2 regions of the Paeniclostridium hominis genome follow, and region 1 is predicted to be linked to the other one. Evidence: a T-box and tRNA genes for the amino acid it is inferred to sense, from the RefSeq annotation. Region 1 holds a T-box; the other holds one or more tRNA genes.

Region 1 (3,441 bases):
TCCTAATGCAACTCTGTGTATCATAACAGGTCTATGTTTCTCTCCATCTTCACCTATATAACTGATATCAAATCTTTGAGGTAATTGCATGTCTAATTGTATAGTTCCACATTGCCAAGTTCTTCCTAAGCAATCTTTTAAGTGGAAGTCTATCTTAGGTCCATAGAATGCTCCATCTCCTTCGTTTATTACATAAGGTAGATTTAACTCTTCTAATGCTTCTCTTAATCCGTTTTCAGCAGCTTCCCATTCTTCATCAGTTCCCATTGAATCTTCTGGTCTAGTTGATAATTCTAGGTGATACTCAAATCCAAATGCAGAATACACTTTATCTATTAATGAAACAACACCTTTTATTTCATCTTTTATTTGATTTGGTAACATGAATATATGTGCATCATCTTGAGTAAATGCTCTAACTCTCTTAAGTCCATTTAAAGCTCCTGATAATTCATGTCTATGAACTCTACCTAATTCAGCAACTCTCATAGGGAAATCCTTATAAGAATGTTGTTTGAAGTTGTAGTATAACATACCACCTGGACAGTTCATTGGTTTTATAGCAAATTGTTGCTCATCTATATCTACAGTATACATATTTTCTTTATAGTGATACCAGTGACCTGAAGTCTCCCATAATTTTTGATTTAATATTATTGGAGTTTCTATTTCTACATATCCGTCTTTTCTGTGTAACTCTCTCCAGAATTTTAATAATTCATTTTTAAGTTCCATACCTTTTGGTAGGAATAATGGGAATCCTGGTCCTTCTTCTGGTATAAAGAATAATTCTAATTCTCTACCTAATTTTCTATGATCTCTCTTCTTAGCTTCTTCTAATAAATGTAAATATGTTTCTAAATCTTTATTTTTTTCAAAAGATGTTCCATATATTCTTTGTAACATCTTGTTCTTTTCATCTCCACGCCAATAAGCTCCAGTTACATTTTGTAATTTAATAGCTTTAACTTTTTTAGTAGTTGGTAAGTGTGGTCCTCTACATAAATCTGTGAAATCACCTTGCTTGTAGAAAGATATTACTTCTCCTTCTGGTAATTCAGATATAAGTTCTACTTTATAGTTTTCCCCTTGCTCTTCCATTAATTTTATTGCTTCTTCTCTACTTAATTCAAATCTCTCTATCGCTAAATCTTCTTTAGCTATTTTTTTCATTTCAGCTTCTATTTTTTCTAAATCTTCAGGAGTTAATCTATACTCTAAATCTATATCATAATAGAATCCATTTTCTATACTTGGCCCTATAGCTAATTTAGCTTCTGGGTATAATCTCTTTATAGCTTGAGCTAACATGTGAGCTGATGTATGTCTAAATACATCCTTACCTTCTGCATCATCAAATTTAAATAAATTTAACTCACAATCTTCATTAACTTCAAAGTTTAACCCCACAACTTCTCCATTAACAGATGCAGCTACTATACTTCTAGCTAAACCTTCGCTTATAGACTTCGCTATATCCATAACAGTTGTACCTTTAGCGTACTCCTTTACAGATCCGTCTTTTAAAGTAACTTTTATCATGTCTTTACCTCCTTAAAATTTTTGTATAAAATAAAAAAACTCGGCCCATGAAAATCATGGGACGAGTATAATTCGCGGTTCCACCCAAGTTGGTATGTGATGTACATTACCCTCTTGTTGACTATAAGGTAGTCATCCGAGCACTTTCACTTATTAAGCTACTAAACTCAGCTCCAAGGTAGTTTTCAAATAGTCATATTTAGATATACTTACAGCCTCTGATATATCCTCTCTGTAAATTGTTTCTATTTTACTCTTCCTTTTCATCGCTATATTATTTATAATTATATACATTATAACAAATTCAATTCATTATGGCAACTAAAATTATTATATAAATATAGTTATTATTCCTTGAACTATACCTATTAAAAATCCTAGTATCAATCCTAATAATTCTATATGTTTTAATTCATTGTCTGCAACACTCAAAATTATATTTTCTAATTCAATTAAATCTAAATCATTCACTTTATTTTCAACAATTTCTTGTATGTTAACTCTTTGATGAGCCTTTTGAACTATATCTTCACCTAACTCATTTATAGAATCATTTACTTCTTTCTCTATAATTTCATCTATATAGCCTTTTATAATTGATTTTATATAGCTAGGAATTAAAGCTGCCTTTTCATCAATTATAGTTCTAACTTTTTCTTTTATATACTCTACAGCCTTTTCTTTATCTTCCTCAGTTACCAAACCTTTAAGTATATCATCTAATGATACAAATTCATCTTGAATTATCTCTCCTATTTTTACTGCTATTTCTTTTTTTCTCTTTGGTATTAACCCTATTATTTCTAAATTTAATATTGGAATTTTTATAGGATTTATTGGTCTAAACATAAGCTTTATAGCTAATTTATTTGTTATATATCCAATTATTCCTCCTATAATTCCCATAATAAGAATTATATATATATTGTTCATTTTAAATATCTCCTTAACTATTTATTTAATAAGAAACAATATATATTTTATACTTTAATAAAATTTTTTCAATATATTTTTAATATTTAAGACTTATTTGTCTCTTCTACCTTTTCTTCAAATATTGCTTTTATCATATCAACTATTTCTCTGGATGAATTTGTTTTTAATGAGTCATATATAATTATACGATTCGGACACAAAGATAGTAATGTACTTATTAAAAAATCTTCATAATTTAAATTTTCTTTTATAAACATATTCATAAGTTCTTCATCATTTTCATTTTCTATTATGTTATCATTTTCATCATATAGTATAAATGAATTATCTTTTCTTATATAAACTTTAAGTGTATCTATTTTTGTATCTTGAACTTGTGTAAAATATTTCAAAACATTTATAAACTCATCATAATCTTTTTTCATAAGATATTCTTCTAATGCAATATCACCTATATTAGATACATAGTCTATTAATTCTCTCATTCTAAATCTAACAAATCCATCAATATCTATACGATTATTATTCGATATATAATTGTTTAATTTATTAAATATCGATTCTCTAATCAACACCTCTTTTTTATCAAATATTTCTAAGGATTTATCATATATACTAAATTCTTGTTCTTTATATATTTCACTATATGTCTTATGTATGTACTCTTTTAATATATTTTCTTTCATTACTTTCATTAAGAAACTTGTTATCTCTTTAACTACATCTAATCTTTTACTCTCATTTTCATCATCCATACTTATTTTAATTTCTATAAAATCTTTATTATATTTAATTTTATTTTTAAATATACTCGATTCTACAAATTCATTTGCAACTAATTCATATTTAGGTAATAAACTCAAATAAATCTCTTTATTATTCAAAGTCATCACTCCTTTCTAGTCATAAGAGGAATTATGGAACCTAAATCCAATAATCTTTCTTTACTTAAATTTACTATTT
Region 2 (3,441 bases), on a different contig from region 1:
GGGTAAAGGTCAATAGTAAATTTTCTATTATAAGTTTATAATTTTCTACTTATGATTTCAACTTACTTAATTTTTTGTATGTAACTAATAAAGGTTATATGTCATATAATTAACTATCACTTAAAAGGGGGATAAGCATAATGATATTAACAGGAGCCCATTACATTTACATTTTCTTTATCTTAATAATATTAATTGCTATGATAATGAAAAAAGACACAATCGTACCTTGTATGCTTGGTGTATTTTGTCTAGCTTTATTTTACACTAATAATTTAGCTAAATCAGTTGGAGCTATTTTTGATGGTTTAATAATATCTTTAGGGGAATTAGGTCCTATTATAATGATAATTGCTATGATGGTGTCATTATCAAAAGCCTTGGAAGATAATTATGCTATAGAGTATATGGTTAAACCATTTTTAAAAGTAATCAAAAATGAAACGACTGCATTTTTTACAGTTGGTATATCTATGACAATACTTTCTTGGTTTTTCTGGCCTAGCCCAGCAGTAGCTTTAGTTGGTTCAATATTTTTGCCTATAGCTGTAAGATCTGGCCTTCCTAATATTGGTGTTGCCATAGCTCTTAATTTATTTGGTCATGGATTTGCGCTTTCAACTGATTTTATAATTCAAGGTGCACCTAGTATAACTTCTGGAGCTGCTGGTTTAAAAGTATCTGATGTAATAAATAATGGTATGATTTTATTTTGGGTTATGTCTATAGTTACCATAGGTGTAGCTTTTTATATGCTAAAAAAAGATATCAAAAAAGGATTGTTTAAAAATGAAATAAGTAAAAGTAAAGAAATAAACATAAAAACATTTAACATTAAAGCAAAAATAGCTACATTTTTAGTATTAATTTTATTTTTATTAGATATAATTGCTATGTTAGTTTTTGAGTTAAAAGGTTCAAATGCAACTGCACTGCTTGGAGGAACAGCTATATTTTTATTAATTATTATAAATATAATAAACCACGGTAAAAATAGTTTAGATAAAATATGTGAAAATATAACTGATGGATTTTTATTTGGAATGAGAATATTTGCAGTAATTATTCCAATAGGTGCATTTTTCTATATGGGTGAAGTTGCTCCTTTAACTAACCTTTTAGGAGATGTACTTCCTCAAGCTTCACAAGGTTTGTTATCTGATATAGGTGTTGCTTTATCTGAAGCTATCCCATTAAATAAATATATCGTTTGTGGTATTGAGACTATAGTAGGTTGTATAACTGGTTTAGATGGATCTGGATTTTCAGGAATGGCTTTAGCTGGTTCTACTGCTTCAGTATTTGGTAATGCTGTAGATGTTAATGTTGGAACTTTAGCTGCTCTTGGTCAAATTGGTGCTATATGGACAGGTGGAGGTTGTTTAGTTCCGTGGGCTGTTATTTCTTCATCAGCTATATGTGGTGTTGACCCTATAGAACTAGCAAAGAGAAATTTGATTCCTGTTGGAACTGGCTTAATTGTTACTACTATAGTTGCTATGTTTATTATATAAAAAAACTCTTATATCAAAAGATATGAGAGTTTTTTACATATTGGTTGCAAAGGCAGGACTCGAACCTGCAACATTTGAGTTACGAGCCCAACGAACTGCCAACTGCTCCACTCTTCGATGTTATTTTTCTTATTTTAAATTAATTTGAAAGTTATAAGTATACTTGACAATATAAAAAAAAAGATTTATTATGTTAATAGTTAAATCTATTAAATATATTAACAATAGAAAAAGGTGATGATCAATGAAAAAAAATATTAACTTGATCGGGCAATTTAAATCCGATTGGATTAGGTATAGCGACTACGAAATAAAAGAAAATAAAAAAGGAAAAAAATATATTTGCCCAATTGAATCTTCTTACTTTACTATGTATAATCCTTTTGATAATGCAAATGAATTAGTTTTTGACTTAATAAAATTAGGTGATTTTGCATTAGATAAATCTATTGAAAAAAGTACTATTGAAAATAAATTAATAGTATTTGCAAAAAAATATGGTTTATTAGGTTTAATAGCTTCTAGTGTTTACAATAGAAACATAATAGGTGAAGAAAAGGTACTTTTTGTAGAAAACAACTGTATAAAAAAAGAAGGTATTATGGACGTAGATAAATACCTTGATTTATTCTTACCATTTTGTGAAGAAGAAGAATTATATATTAGAAAAATGGGTAAACACTTAACAGTACATAAGTTAGAAGATTCTCCTAAATTTTATGGTAAAAGACCACTTATATTAGACCTTGTATTTTCAAGATTTTACTGTGAAGAAGTAGATTGGATTTTAGATTTTGCGAAAAATATCTCTACACATATTAACCAACTACTTATATACAAAAACGCTAACTTAACAGAAGCTGTTACTATTATGGCGGGTAAATTTAAAGCAGAAAAAATAGGAATAACTATAGGAGTATTAGATAAGCCAATTATTGAATGGGAATTTGATTCGCTTAAAACTACTATAGAAACTATATATGCTTTTGCAGTGACTGATGAAAATAATATATTAACTAGATGTGAATATTGTAAAAGTGCTTTTATAGCTAAAAGTGAAAGAGAAAAATATTGTACTCCTTCTTGTAGAAATTGTTCTAACGTTATTAAAAGTAGAAATAAGAAAAAAGCTTTAGAAAATAAAAAAGCTAATGATAATAAAGTAGGTGATGAAAAAATGAGTAATAAAGAAAAAAGAAAAAAAGAATTTGTTATGGAATATAAAGAACGCCCTGTTACTGGTGGAATTTATAAAATAACAAATACAATTAGTGGTAAGTATCTATTAATGAATGATATAGATTTAAAAAGCACTAAAAATAGATTTGACTTTAGTGTAAAGACAGATATGGGTATGCACCCTAAAATGAACAAAGATTGGAAAGAGTTTGGTGCAAATTCCTTTACATTTGAAGTTTTGGAAGAAATAGAAAAAAAAGACACTCAAAGCAAAGAATCTTTTAAAGAGGATTTAAAAAAATTAGAAGAAATTTGGGCCGAAAAATTAGATTCAACTAAAAGATATTAATAAATATATAAAAAACTACCAATATGTTATTTATCTTAGCAGATTGGTAGTTTTTATTTAACATTTAATTATAATGCTTTTTCAATTACTTTACGACTTATATCTAATCCTAAATCACCAGTTTCTGATAAATTAGTCATACCATGACGATTTAGTGAATCTACTACAGTATCTACATCATCTTTTGTAAGTCCATATTTAGATAAATGAGTTGGCATATCTAAGCTTTCAAAGAATTCACGAGTTTTACTTATAGCTAAGTCAATTTTTTCATCATCGCTACCTTCTTTTATGTCCCAAACACGTTCAGCATATTGAACTATCTTAGCTCCTTTTTCTTTTCTTCTAACTTCCCAAAGTGCTGGAAGTATAGTGGCTAAGGTTTTAGCATGGTCTATT

Evidence for each region. A T-box is a leader RNA that pairs with one kind of tRNA and senses whether it is charged. The one in region 1 lies ahead of thrS (threonine--tRNA ligase), so its partner is inferred to be a tRNA-Thr.
Region 2: it encodes a tRNA-Thr, which carries the amino acid that the T-box ahead of thrS (threonine--tRNA ligase) is inferred to sense. The anticodon was not compared.

What each region holds. Positions count from the first base shown of each region.
Region 1 covers NZ_JACRWD010000004.1:50,004-53,444, reverse strand. The annotation lists gene thrS (threonine--tRNA ligase) at 1-1,542, opposite strand, end outside; T-box leader at 1,597-1,818, opposite strand; gene H8891_RS10825 (DUF445 domain-containing protein) at 1,873-2,475, opposite strand; gene H8891_RS10820 (putative sporulation protein YtxC) at 2,562-3,362, opposite strand; gene H8891_RS10815 (DUF6873 family GME fold protein) at 3,368-3,441, opposite strand, start outside.
Region 2 covers NZ_JACRWD010000001.1:971,454-974,894, reverse strand. The annotation lists gene H8891_RS04570 (hypothetical protein) at 141-1,514, shown strand; tRNA gene H8891_RS04565 (tRNA-Thr) at 1,556-1,631, opposite strand; gene H8891_RS04560 (GIY-YIG nuclease family protein) at 1,759-3,042, shown strand; gene H8891_RS04550 (iron-containing alcohol dehydrogenase) at 3,111-3,441, opposite strand, start outside.